Streptomyces ficellus: one gene and its partner. The protein of the gene in region 1 interacts with the protein of each later gene in a pairwise test. Links are inferred from orthologs where the notes say so. Each region holds a gene or a part of one and is shown in the gene's direction. Other genes may lie near its edges.

Region 1 (6,904 bases):
AGCCCCATCACGCCGCTGAAGCTCCACGGGTAGCTCCCGGCGTCGCGGGCGATGTCCAGCGCGTCGACCACCGCGCGGCCGAGCGGTTCGGTCCACGGCACCGCGCAGACGCCCAGGAGCTGGAACGCCTCCGACAGCCCGTGCGCCGCGATGAAGCCGGCCACCCACGCGGCCCGTTCCCCGTCTGGCAGGACGGACAGGAGTTTCGACCGTTCGGCGAGGGACGAGGTGCCCGGGCCGGTCGCCGGGGGTGTCGTGGGCGGGCCGAGCAGTGCCCGGGCCCATGCCGCGTCCTGCTGCCGGACCGCCGCCCGGCACCACGCGGCGTGCAGTTCGTCCCGCCAGCCGTCGGCGACCGGCAGGGCGACGATCTCCTCGGGCGTGCGGCCGCCCAGCCGGGACGGCCAGAGGGCGAGCGGGGCCGACTCCGCCAACTGACCCAGCCACCAGGACCGTTGGCCCCGGCCCGAGGGCGGGTCGGGCAGGACGCCGTCGCGCTGCATGCCCGCGTCGCACTCGTGCGGCGCCTCGACCGTGATCGACGCCGCTCCCCCCGTACGGTCGAGGCCCACGCAGGTGGACGCCCGGTCGGCCATGCGGCGGGCGAGCGCCGAGCGGGGCAGGGCGGACAGCAGCTCGGCCGCCGTGGAGCGGACGTTGCGGCTGCGGTCGGAGAGGGCCTCTTCGAGGAACGGCTCGTCGGCGTAGGTCAGTCCGGTGCGCAGCGAGTCGAGGAACATCAGCCGGTCCTCGGCCCGTTCGGTGGACCAGGTGGACGCCAGCAGGGTGGCCGCGGCGGCCGCGTCGTGTTCCCGTACCGCTCCGAGAAGGGCGACCCGCTCGGCGAACAGGCCCTCCTCCCACAGGCGCCGTACGCCGTCCCGGTCCGTGGGGTCGGGCAACGACGTCCCGCCCGGGGCGCCGCGCAGGGCGAACCGCCAGTCCGGGTTGAGCCGGGCCAGCCACAGCCCGCGCGGCCCGGCGAACGTGAGCGCGGCCGGCCGCAGGTCGGTGCGGGCCCGGCCCGCGTCCAGCAGGGCGGGCAGCAGGGACGCGGGCGCCCGGTGGCCGTGTGCGTTCGCGGCGGCGAGCCACTGGGGCAGCAGCTCGGTGAGGTCGGGCGCCGTGCCGCGGCGGCCACCGGCGGCGGGCGCGCCGGAACGGCCCGCGAGCAGCTGGCCGAGCCGGAGCCGGGCCGCCTCCGGCAGCGGTGGCCGTTCGTCGTCCGGCGCCGGCTCGGGCAGGGGCGAGGCGGGCGGCGCGGGCAGCAGGCCCGCGCGGCGCCGCACGGTGTGCACGGCGGCGGCATCCAGCAGGGCGGCCGGCGCGTCCTTGCCGGGCGCCCGCGCGAGCACCTCGGGCGCGGGCGCGCGGCGGTCGGTGCCGAGCAGCGCCGAGGTGACGAGGTCTTCCCAGGTCGTGGTGGTCATCGTGTCCTCCGTGCGTCAGGTCAGCGGGACCGTCTCGGGCGTGTCCGCGGACCAGGCGGTCAGCGGGGTGAAGCCGCGGTGCCCGCACTCGCCGAACACCGTGACCGGCCGCCCGCCGGACAGCGCGGCCAGCCGCCACAGGCCGGGCCGGCCGAGCGCGGCCGGGGTGACCGGCAGCGCGGAGCCCCCGCCCGCGTCGGCCAGCAGCCAGGGGCCGTCCTGGGACGGCACGGGTATGACGCCGGTCAGCGTCACCGGCCAGGAGTCGAGCCACGGGTCTTCCCGCAGCGCCGCCCCGTACGCGGCCGGGGCGTCCGCCACGGACCCGCCCGGAGGCGGACCGGTGTCGGGCACGGGCGGGGAGAACCGCTCGCCCAGCTCGGCCCTCAGCTGCCCCGCGCCCGTGTGGTACCTGACCTCGGCGTCGAGGGCCAGGCCCACGGGCAGGGCGAGGGCGGGCGCCCGGCCGGCCGCGCCGAAGGAGAGCAGCAGGGCCGTGCGCCCGCTGCCCCGCCCGTGGAGCCAGACGCGCCGCGTGGTCAGCCTGCCGTCGCCGGTGTCGTACTGGGCGAGGACCGACCACTGGTCGCGCACGACGGGCCCGTCGGCGGGCGCGGTCAGACCGACCCGGGTGCGGACGGTGGCGGCCAGCGGCTCCGGCAGCCGCTCGACGTCCAGCCAGGCGCGGTCGAGGAGATGGGTCAGCGCGCACTCCTCCAGCAGCCGCACGGGCCAGTCCGGCCCGGAGCCCGGTATCGCCCCGAGCTCCCTGACCCGGCCGGCGAGGCCGGGTGCCTGCGCGTCGACCATCCGGGCGGCGGTCTCCTCCCAGAGCCCGTACCCCGAGCGGTCGGCGGCGGCGAGCCCGCCGCGCAGCAGGTCGGCCAGCCGCTGCTCCAGCTCCTCGGCCCCCGCGGTGATCCGCGCCGCCCGCTGCTGGGCCCGGCGCCGTGCCGCCTCCGGGTCGGCGGGCTTCGCGGGCGGGCCGCCCCCCGCCCGGTCCCCCTGTCCGGCCGCCGCTCGTGTGCGGCGCCCGGCCAGCCACTGCCCGGCCCAGTCCGGCACGTCGGAGCCGCGCAGGGGCTCCCCGTCCGCGGCCCACAGGAGCAGCAGCCCCAGCGCGTGCTTGCACGGGAACTTCCGGCTCGGGCAACTGCACCTGTACGCCGGACCCGTGGTGTCGACGACCGTCTGGTACGGCTTGCCGCCGCTGCCCCTGCACAGCCCCCACACCGCGCCCGAGCCGTCGCTCCCGCCGCCCGACCACGGCCCTGCCGTGCCGAGCTTGCTTCCCGCTCTGCGTGAGGCGTCGTCAGGAGCCAGGGCCAGCACCTGTTCCGCCGTCCAGCGCACCCCCTGCTGATTCATGTGAACGACCGTAGGTCCCCCCACTGACAATCGATCCTGACCAGCGGATTCGCCGGGACGCACGTCAGTTGACTTTGCCTTCCCTTTACTGTTTTCTGCCCTTGACGCAGTCAACTCACCCGGGGGGTCAGCCACATGAACCGCACCAGCCGCACCAGCCGCACCATCGCGTCGGCGCTCGTCGCCGGCGGACTCGTGCTCGGGCTCGGCGCCTGCTCCGCCGTCGCGGACGAGGCCGCCAAGCAGGTCGAGAAGGAAGTGAACGAGCAGTACGAGGTGACGTACGAGATCACCGGCAAGGGAATCGACTCGATCGACTACCACACCGACGGCGGGGACGCGACGACGCCGAAGATCGAGTCGGTCAAGAAGCCCGCCCTGCCGTGGAAGAAGACCGTGAAGCTCCGCGGCCTGCTGCCGCCCGGCGTGCTCCCGGTCGCCGTCGACCCCGCGGGCGTCGAGATGAGCTGCAAGATCACCTACAAGGGCAAGGTCATCCAGGAGCAGACCGCCAAGGGCATGGCCGCCGCCACCGGCTGCATCGCCGTGTCGCCCGTCGCCGGCTGACGCTCCCCCAACCGGAGCCGCACACCGGCCGATTGTCAGTGGCATGGTGCACGGTGGATCCCACACCCGGTCGCACATGATCTGGAGGGGGATCCATCACCGTGCCCGCAATCACCGAAGCCGCCGAAGCCACCGAGCCCGTCGAGGAAGCCGCCGGAGCGGCATCCCGTGACGAGGCCCTGCGCCCGCACGCCGAGGACGCGTTCGCGCACGAGCTGACGGCACTGGCGGCCGCCGACGACCGGCCCCGCCCGGCCCGCTGGCGGCTCTCACCGTGGGCCGTCGCCACCTACCTCCTCGGCGGCACCCTGCCCGACGGCACCGTGATCACACCGAAGTACGTGGGGCCGCGCCGGATCGTCGAAGTCGCCGTCACCACCCTCGCCACCGACCGCGCCCTGCTGCTGCTCGGCGTCCCCGGCACCGCGAAGACCTGGGTCTCCGAACACCTCGCCGCAGCCGTCAGCGGCGACTCGACCCTCCTGGTGCAGGGCACGGCCGGCACCCCCGAGGAAGCCATCCGGTACGGATGGAACTACGCGCGGCTGCTCGCCCACGGACCCAGCCGGGACGCCCTCGTGCCCAGTCCGGTGATGCGCGCCATGGCCGAGGGCGCGACCGCCCGCGTCGAGGAGCTCACCCGCATCCCCGCCGACGTACAGGACACCCTGATCACGATCCTGTCCGAGAAGACCCTGCCGATCCCCGAACTCGGCCAGGAGGTGCAGGCGGTCCGCGGCTTCAACCTCATCGCCACCGCCAACGACCGCGACCGCGGGGTCAACGAGCTGTCCAGCGCGCTGCGCCGCCGCTTCAACACGGTCGTCCTCCCGCTGCCCGCCACGGCGGACGCCGAGGTCGACATCGTCTCCCGCCGCGTCGACCAGATGGGGCGGTCCCTCGACCTGCCCGCGGCTCCCGAGGGCATCGACGAGATCCGCCGGGTCGTCACCGTCTTCCGCGAACTGCGCGACGGCGTGACGACCGACGGCCGTACCAAGGTCAAGTCCCCCTCGGGGACGCTGTCCACGGCCGAGGCGATCTCCGTCGTCACCGGCGGTCTCGCCCTCGCGGCGCACTTCGGCGACGGCGTGCTGCGCCCCGCCGACGTGGCCGCCGGCATCCTCGGCGCCGTCGTCCGCGACCCGGCCGCCGACCGCGTCGTCTGGCAGGAGTACCTGGAGACGGTCGTCCGCGAACGGGACGGCTGGAAGGACTTCTACCGCGCCTGCCGAGAGGTGTCGGCATGACCGCGAGCACCATGCGGACGGGCACCACCGGGCCCCTGCTCCTCGGTGTCCGCCACCACGGCCCCGGATCGGCCCGGGCCGTGCGGGCCGCGCTCGACGCGGCCGGGCCCACCGCCGTACTGATCGAGGGCCCGCCCGAGGGGGACGCCCTCCTGCCGCTCGCCGCCGACGAGCGGATGAGCCCGCCGGTCGCGCTGCTCGCGCACGCGGTCGACGACCCCGGGCGCGCGTCGTTCTGGCCGATGGCCGAGTTCTCGCCCGAGTGGGTCGCCATCCGCTGGGCGCTCGCCCACGGGGCGGAGGTCCGCTTCATCGACCTGCCCGCCACCCACACCCTCGCCATGGCGAAGGACCCGACCTGGCGGGACGGCGAGGGCGAGGAGGCGGACGGCGGGGACACGGACGGGCAGGGGTACGGCCTGCGCGTCGACCCCATCGCCGTGCTCGCCGAGACCGCCGGGTACGACGACCCCGAGCGCTGGTGGGAGGACGTCATCGAGCACCGGGGCACCGGCGCCGCGCCCAACGGACCACCGGGCGCCGGCGACCTCGGCCCGGGCGCCGGCGAACCCGACCCCCTCGCCGTCTTCTCCGGCCTCGCCGACGCGATGGCGGCGCTGCGCGAGACCTACGGACACGGCGGGCACGACCGCGACCTCGTCCGCGAGGCCCACATGCGCCTCCAGCTCCGCGCCGCGCGCAAGGCGCACGGGGACGGCGTGGCCGTCGTCTGCGGCGCCTGGCACGTACCGGCACTGGCCGAGAAGACCACCGTCACCGCCGACCGGGCGCTCCTCAAGGGGCTGCCCAAGGTCAGGACCGACGTCACCTGGGTGCCCTGGACCCACCGCAGGCTCGCCCGGCACAGCGGCTACGGCGCCGGCATCGACTCGCCCGGCTGGTACGGGCACCTGTTCTCCGCGCCCGACCGGCCGGTCGAGCGCTGGATGACCAAGGTCGCCGGTCTCCTGCGCGACGAGGACCGGACGGTCTCGTCGGCCCATGTGATCGAGGCCGTACGGCTCGCCGGGACGCTCGCCGCCATGCGCGGGCGTCCCCTCGCCGGGCTGACCGAGACCGTCGACGCCGTACGGGCGGTGATGTGCGAGGGCTCCGACGTGCCGCTCGGCCTCATCACCGACCGGCTGATCATCGGCGACGCCCTCGGAGAGGTACCCGACAGCGCCCCCGCAGTCCCGCTCCAGCGCGACCTCACCCGTCTCCAGCGCACCCTGCGCCTCAAGCCCGAGGCCCTGGAACGCGAGCTGGACCTGGACCTGCGCAAGGACACCGACGCCGCGCGCAGCCGCCTGCTGCACCGGCTCCGGCTGCTGGGCGTCGACTGGGGCGAGCCGTCCGGCGGGCGCGCCGGCACCGGCACGTTCCGGGAGGGCTGGCGGCTGCGCTGGGAGCCCGAACTGCACGTGAAGGTCGCCGAAGCCGGCGTATGGGGCACCACCGTGCTCGCGGCCGCCACCGCCAGGGCCCGGGCGGACGCCGCCTCGGCGACCGCGCTCGCCGAGATCACGGCCCTCGCCGAACGGTGCCTGCTGGCCGGCCTCCCCGACGCGCTGCCCGTGGTGATGCGGGCCCTCGCCGACCGGGCCGCGCTCGACGCGGACGTCGGCCACCTCGCCCAGGCCCTCCCCGCCCTGGCCCGCTCCCTGCGCTACGGCGACGTGCGGTCCACGGACACCGCCGCGCTCGCGAAGGTCGCCACCGGGCTGGCCCTGCGGATCTGCGTCGGCCTGCCGCCCGCGTGCACGGGCCTCGACGCGGACGGCGCGGACGAGATGCGCGGCCACCTCGACGCCGTCCACACCGCGGTCCGGCTCCTGCCGGGCACGGCGGACGGGAGCGGGGACACCGGCGAGGACGTCACCGCCCGGTGGGCCGCCGTCCTGCACAGGCTCGCGGCGCGGGACAGCGTTCCCGGCGTGATCCGGGGGCGGGCCGCCCGGCTGCTGCTGGACGACGGCCGGCTCGCCCCGGACGAGGCCGCCCGGCTGATGGGGCTCGCCCTCTCGCCCGGCACCCCGCCCGCCGGGGCGGCCGCGTGGATCGAGGGGTTCGTCGGCGGCGGCACGTCCCACCCCGGCGGCGGGATGCTGCTCGTGCACGACGAGCGGCTGCTCGGCCTGGTCGACGCCTGGCTCACCGGAGTCCCGGCGGAGGCGTTCACCGATGTGCTGCCGCTGCTGCGGCGCACCTTCTCGGCGTACGAACCGGGCGTCCGGCGCACGCTGGGCGAGCTGGTGCGGCGCGGCCCGTCACCCCAGGGGCCGTCCC
Region 2 (6,842 bases), 2.1 Mb from region 1 along the record:
GGAAGGAGTCCGTGACCGACGTGTCCTTGTCCTCCGAGCGGCGCGGGTAGTGGCCGTCGATGATCCGCTGGTAGTCGCGGCTCTCGGCCCACTTCTTCAGCTCGGCGGCCCGCACCGTGGTGAACGGGTGGGAGCGCGGCAGCACGTTCAGGATCTTGAGCACCGAGTCGCGCAGGTCGCCCCCGGCCTCGTACTCCTCGGCCTGCTCCAGGAACGCGTCCACGTTCATCTCGTGCAGGTGGTTGCCGCCCGCGATCTTCATCAGTCCGCGCATCGACGCCTTGATGTCCTGGCCCACCAGCAGCCCGGCCCGGTCGGCCGACAGCTCCGACTTCCGGAACCACTCGCGCAGCGCCGTCACGATCGCCATGATCGCCACGTTTCCGAGCGGGATCCAGGCGACCTTCATCGCCAGGCCGGTGAGGAAGAGCAGCACCGTGCGGTACACGGCGTGGCCCGACAGGGCGTGGCCCACCTCGTGCCCGACGACCGCCCGCATCTCCTCCTCGTCCAGCAGCTCCACCAGCCCGGTGGTGACGACGATGATCGGCTCGTCCAGACCGATGCACATGGCGTTGGGCTTGGGGTCCTGCGTCACGTACATCGCCGGGACCTTCTCCAGGTCCAGGATGTAACAGGCGTCCCGCAGCATGCCGTTGAGGTGGGCGAACTGCGCGTCGCTCACCCGGACCGAGTCGGACAGGAAGAGCAGCCGCAGGCTGCGCTCCGGCAGCAGTCCGCTCAGCGCCTTGAAGACCGTGTCGAAGCCGCTGAGCTTGCGCAGGGCGACGAGCGCGGACCGGTCCGCCGGATGCTCGTAGGCCCGGGACGAGATGCCCGGGAACCGCCTGCGCTGCCTGCTCGGCACGTTCTCGTGACTGCTGTCGGTCATGAATTGCCCTCTCTTCGTACGAGACCTGTCTCGTCCCCCTGACGGCCCCCAGCGTAGGCGCTGGAGCCACGGTGCCACCGAGCCTGTGGACAACCGAGGAGCCCCGGGGAGCGCACCGCCGTGCCGGACGCCGTTACGCCGCCGGCCGCCGCCACCGGACGGCAGGGGCCCGGCAGTACGCTCCGGGCCGTGCTGGTCGTCCCGCTCGCCGGGGCGGCCCCGCTCGCCCGGTTCCCGCCGCTTCCCGCCGCGCGGACACCGCAACACCGACGACAACGACTGAGTCGGCGTGAGCGTGCCCGGACGGCCCGCATACGATGTGCGCGAAGTCTCCGCCCCGTCTCCGATGGATAGGTCCTGCCGAAGATGAGCCTCCCCACCACCGCCGCCAGTCTGGTCACGCTCGCCCAGGGCGGCGAGCACGCCGACCGCCACGCGAGCCTCAGCCCCTACATCACCGGCGGCGGCGCCCTCGTCGTGCTGCTCCTGCTGCTGTGGATCACCACGCGTTTCAACCGCGACCGCTGAGCCGGCCGGGCCGCGGCCCGCGACCGCCGGGACCGCCCGCGGCGCCGTGCCAGTAGGCTCTGCACGCATGGGAGACCAGCAAGTGCCTACCAGCTCCGGCAAACGCCGACTCGGTGTGATGGGCGGGACGTTCGACCCGGTCCACCACGGACACCTGGTGGCCGCCAGCGAGGTGGCCGCCCTGTTCCACCTGGACGAGGTGGTGTTCGTACCGACCGGGCAGCCGTGGCAGAAGAGCCACCGGAACGTCTCCCCGGCGGAGGACCGCTACCTGATGACGGTCATCGCCACGGCGTCGAACCCGCAGTTCTCGGTCAGCCGCATCGACATCGATCGCGGCGGGCCGACGTACACCATCGACACCCTGCGGGACCTCCGTGACCTCAACGAGGACACGGACCTGTTCTTCATCACCGGAGCGGACGCGCTGTCCCAGATCATGCCCGGTTGGCGCAACGCCGAGGAACTCTTCTCGCTGGCCCACTTCATCGGGGTGACCCGCCCGGGCCACGACCTGTCGGACGACGGTCTGCCCGAGGGCGGGGTCTCCCTGGTCGAGGTGCCCGCGCTGGCCATCTCGTCGTCGGACTGCCGGGCACGGGTCGCCGCCGGCGATCCGGTCTGGTATCTGGTGCCGGACGGCGTGGTGCGCTATATCGACAAGCGCCAGTTGTACCGGGGCGAATGAGCCACGGAGAGGGGCACCGGTGAACGACCAGCAGAACCCGTACGACCCGTACTACCCGCCGCAGCCGCAGATCATCGGCTACGACGCGTACGGGCAGCCGGTGTACCAGCAGGCTCAGACCCAGCACGAGCAGCAGCAGGCGCAGGCGCAGTACGACACGTACGCCCAGCCCCAGCAGCCCCAGCAGTCCTACGGCTACGACCAGTACGCCCAGGGCGGCCAGCAGCAGTACGACCCGTCCTACGCACAGCAGGGGTACGGGTACGAGGGGTACGCCGCCGGCTACGGGACCGGTTACGACACCGCCCAGCAGCAGCACCAGCAGGCCCCCGCGCCACAGCACGCGCGCGACCCGCAGCCCCCGGCCCCCGAGCCGGAGCCGGCGCCGTCCGCCGCCGTGCCGGGGCAGCGCCGCCCCGCGCAGTCGCCGCCCTCCGCGCCGGACGCGGACCGCGAGTACCGCACCGAGCAGTTCGCCTTCGTCGAGGACCCGGACGAGGACTCCGAAGACGTCATCGACTGGCTCAAGTTCACCGAGAGCCGCTCCGAGCGCCGCGAGGAGGCCAAGCGGCGCGGCCGCAACAAGGTCGTCGCGCTCGTCGTCGTCCTGGCCGTCGCCCTCCTCGGCGGAGTCGGCTACCTGTGGTCGGCCGGCCTGATCCCGGGCCTGTCCGGCGAGGAGACCAAGCAGGGCGGCGCCGCGAGCGGCCCGCAGAAGCGGGACGTCATCGTCCTGCACCTGCACAACACCGGGAACAAGGAGACCTCCACGGCGCTGCTGGTCGACAACGCCACCACCAAGCAGGGCACCACCGTCCTGCTGCCGAACGCCCTGTCCGTCGCCAACGACGACGGCACCACCACCACGCTCGCGAAGTCCGTCGACGAGGACGGCTCCACCGGCACCCGTGAGGCGATCGGCGCGCTGCTCGGCACCAGGATCACCGGAACGTGGCGGCTGGACACCCCGTACCTGGAGAACCTGGTCGAGCTGGTCGGCGGCATCGAGGTCAGCACGGACACCGAGGTGCCCGGCGCGAAGAAGGGCGACGCGCCCCTGGTACCCAAGGGCGAGAACCAGACCCTGAACGGGCGCATGGCCGTCGCATACGCGACCCACCGGGGTTCCGGCGAGGCGGAGGCCGCCCAGCTGGAGCGGTTCGGCCAGGTCGTCCACGGCGTGCTGCGCAAGATGTCGGACGACCCGGAGTCGGCGACGGTCACCGTGCAGACCCTGGCGCAGATCCTCGACCCGTCGCTGCCCGAGAAGGACCTGGGCGCCTCTCTGGCGAGGCTCGCCGAGCACGCCAAGGTCGGCGACCACAAGACGGCCCTGCTGCCCGTGCGTGAGGACGGGACCCTCAGCGAGCAGGCCACCGGCAGTGTGGTGAAGGACATCCTGGGCGGCTCGGTCACCGCACCCGAGCAGGGCGCGGCCGTCCGGGTCGGGGTCAGGAACGCCTCCGGCGACCAGGACGCCACCGAGGCCGCCCGGGTCGTGCTGATCAACGGCGGCTACTCGGTCCTGGACGGCGGAAAGGCCGAAACGGAGTCGTCGTCGCAGGTCATCTACGGTGACGCGGCGCAGAAGGCGAAGGCCGAGGAGGTCGCCAAGACGCTGGGCCTGCCGGCCGGCGCGGTGGAGAAGGGCACGGCCGCGGCCAACGCCGACGTCACCGTCGTCCTGGGCCAGGACTACGAGGTTCCCTAGGCGACGGGCAGGGAGCGGGCGCGGGGTCCGTTAAAGGTTTGCCGGGCTGTCGGCGGTACGTGAGACCCTGGGGGTGTTCTGGACCGCCGACGAAAGCCTGCATGTGACCGCCACTGACCGCTCCATCGAGCTCGTGACCGCCGCCGCCCAGGCGGCTGCCGACCGGCTCGCGCACGACATCATCGCCTACGACGTCAGCGACGTGCTGTCGATCACCGACGCCTTCCTGCTCGCCTCCGCGCCCAACGACCGCCAGGTCAAGTCGATCGTCGACGAGATCGAGGAGCGGCTGAACAAGGACCTCGGCGCCAAGCCGGTCCGCCGCGAGGGCGACCGGGACGCCCGCTGGATCCTGCTGGACTACGTCGACATCGTCGTCCACGTCCAGCACAGCGAGGAGCGCGTCTTCTACGCCCTCGAGCGGCTGTGGAAGGACTGCCCCGAGCTGCCCCTGCCCGAGGACGCCCTGAAGACCCGCGGCAAGGCGGAGGAGCACGCCCGGCTCACCGGTGCCGACGGCACGGACGGTGATCAGAGCTGAACGGCAGCAAGGGCGGCAGGGGCCGCCGGATCGTCCTGTGGCGGCACGGCCAGACGTCGTGGAACCTGGAGCGCCGCTTCCAGGGCTCCACGGACATCGAGCTGACCGACACCGGCGTCACCCAGGCACGCCGGGCCGCGCGGCTCCTCGCGGCGCTCAAGCCGGACGCGATCATCGCCTCGGACCTGAAGCGCGCGTCGGCCACGGCCGCCGAGCTGGCCGCGCTCACCGGCCACCGGGTCGACCACGACCCCGCGCTGCGCGAGACGTACGCGGGCGAGTGGCAGGGCCTGACCCACGAGGAGATCCTGGCGCGCTACGGCGAGCAGTACGCCGCGTGGAAGCGCGGCGAGCCGGTGCGGCGCGGCGGTGGCGAGCTGGAGACGGAGGTCGCCGACCGGGCCGCCCCCGTCGTGCTCGCCCACGCGGGGAAGCTGCCGGACGACGGCACGCTCGTCGTGGTCAGCCACGGCGGCACGATCCGCACCACCATCGGCCGGCTCCTCGGGCTGGAGTCGCACCACTGGGAGGGGCTGGGCGGCCTCTCGAACTGCTGCTGGTCGATGCTGGGCGAGGGTGCGCGCGGCTGGCGGCTGCTGGAACACAACGCCGGAACGCTCCCGGAACCGGTCCTCGGCGACGACGACTGACCCGGATTTCACTTTCCGGCTGGTCACAGGCTAAAGTTCTTCTTGTTCGCAGCGCGGAGCGCGAAGAACACGAGGGGCTATAGCTCAGTTGGTAGAGCGCCTGCATGGCATGCAGGAGGTCAGGAGTTCAATTCTCCTTAGCTCCACAGTCACCGAATCCCGTCCCCATAGGGGGCGGGATTCGTGTTTTCCCCGCCCTCTGGTTCCCCATCGCCGTCCACGGGTGGTGTGCACCGACCCCGCTGACCCCCGGGCCGGGCCATGGCAGAATCGGACGGCCGGAGGGGGACGACGACCCGGGCGGGAGGGAGTGCGCGATGGCGGCCGGCGGATTCGAGGAAGCTTCCGACCCGCTCACCGCGGCGCGGTCGCGCTCAGGACTCAGCTGCCCCGCGTGCGGTTCGGCCCACGTCGCCCAAGTACTCGGTGACAATGGCGGAGTGTCCTATGTGTGCACGTCCTGTGGCCACAGCTGGAGCTGATTGATGGGTGCGCACAGGCGGAAATGCGACTGGTGCGGCAGTGGTACGCCGATCGTCCGGGACATGGACCCGGTCAACCCCGAGTACCAGTACTGGTGCGAGGAGTGCGCGCGGGCGCTGATCATAAAGGGCGACCCCATCGAGACCTACCGGGAACTCGAGGGGGAGCCCATCTACGGGCGCCTGCTCGACGAGCACTGCACCCTCAAGCGGTTCTACTCCTTCGCCACCGCCTGAGCCGCTCGCCACTGACGGATCCCGAACGCCGCCAGGAGCCCCAGGCCGGTCAGCGTGTAGAGCCCGGACAGCAACATCTGCCAGCCGTTCTGGTGGAGTTCGAGCCGGACCGGCGCCGGAGCGTGCGGCACCCACCACAGGGCGAACGACGCGAACACCAGCGCCGTACCGGCGGTCCAGGCCGGCCGCACCCGGGTGGCCAGGAGTATCAGCATCGGCACGCACCACACCCAGTGGTGCGACCAGGAGATGGGGCTGACCAGCAGCGCCGTCGTCGCGCACGCGACCACCGCCACCGGCCGGTCGTCCCGCAGCGCCGCCAGGACCGCGACCGTGATTCCCGCCACACCCACCACGACGGCGGCGACCAGCCACCACACGCCCGGGTCGGTGGTGTGCAGCAGCCGGGCCAGCACGCCGTTCAGCGACTGGTTCGCCGTCTCCTCCTTGCGCCCGACCCGGCTCGTCTCGAAGATCATCTCCGTCCAGAACCGGCGCGAGTCGTACGGCAGGACGACGGCGGACGCCACCGTCACCCCGATGAACACCCCGGTGGCCGTCGCCGCCTGCCGCAGCCACGGGTTCCACTCCCACCGCCGGCCCCCCGCACGCGCGCGTGCCACCCCGACGACCAGCAGCAGCACCACGAACAGTCCCGGGGTCAGCTTCACCGCCGTGGCCAGGCCGATCCCCACCCCGGCCCACCGGTTGTTCTCCCTCCGGGTCAGGTCCCACAGCACCGCCACCGCGATCAGCAGGTTGATCTGCCCGTACCGCAGCGTCGTCCACACCGGCTCGCACCAGACCAGGACCGCCGCCACCCACAGCGCCGCGCCCGGCCGGTCCCGGCCCACCAGCCGCAGCGAAAGGTGCACCAGCGCCAGCAGCAGGAGCAGGTTCCCCGCGGTGGCCAAGGTGCGCATCTCGGGCACACCGAGCAGCGTCAGCGGCGTGAACAGCAGCGCGGCGAACGGCGGATAGGTCGTCGGCAGGTTCGCCGATGTGGCGCGCATCGCATACAGATCGCCCCCGGCCAGGACGGTCTCGCCCTCCGCGCGGTAGACGGAGAGGTCCAGCATGGTGACGTTGGCGGCGCGCTGCGCCACCCAGAAC

What was found. Proteins that work in one complex are often made in the same cells at the same time.
Region 2: the proteins of EIZ62_RS12390 (region 1) and rsfS interact in binary tests that used the Escherichia coli proteins (3 or more experiments, as listed by UniProt). The link is inferred for Streptomyces ficellus from one-to-one orthologs.

The regions. Positions count from the first base shown.
Region 1 is NZ_CP034279.1:2,868,705-2,875,608, reverse strand. What follows is about bases 2,639-5,537. They hold EIZ62_RS12390 (ATP-binding protein), read left to right. Parts: upstream 2,639-3,460; coding sequence 3,461-4,615; downstream 4,616-5,537. Other genes in these bases: EIZ62_RS12385 (DUF5682 family protein), read left to right, coding at 4,612-5,537; EIZ62_RS12395 (MmpS family transport accessory protein), read left to right, coding at 2,934-3,365; EIZ62_RS12400 (SWIM zinc finger family protein), read right to left, coding at 2,639-2,798. Also shown: EIZ62_RS12405 (DUF5691 domain-containing protein), read right to left, coding at 1-1,430; more of EIZ62_RS12400, read right to left, coding at 1,446-2,638; more of EIZ62_RS12385, read left to right, coding at 5,538-6,904.
Region 2 is NZ_CP034279.1:4,966,808-4,973,649, forward strand. The notes cover bases 2,805-5,641. They hold rsfS (ribosome silencing factor), read left to right. Parts: upstream 2,805-3,922; coding sequence 3,923-4,360; downstream 4,361-5,641. Other genes in these bases: EIZ62_RS22180 (LCP family protein), read left to right, coding at 2,805-3,819; EIZ62_RS22190 (histidine phosphatase family protein), read left to right, coding at 4,357-5,010; EIZ62_RS22200 (hypothetical protein), read left to right, coding at 5,496-5,641. Outside these bases: EIZ62_RS22170 (M48 family metallopeptidase), read right to left, coding at 1-892; EIZ62_RS32015 (hypothetical protein), read left to right, coding at 1,259-1,420; nadD (nicotinate-nucleotide adenylyltransferase), read left to right, coding at 1,488-2,108; more of EIZ62_RS22180, read left to right, coding at 2,128-2,804; more of EIZ62_RS22200, read left to right, coding at 5,642-5,729; EIZ62_RS22205 (glycosyltransferase 87 family protein), read right to left, coding at 5,708-6,842. UniProt on the Escherichia coli protein: Functions as a ribosomal silencing factor. Interacts with ribosomal protein uL14 (rplN), blocking formation of intersubunit bridge B8.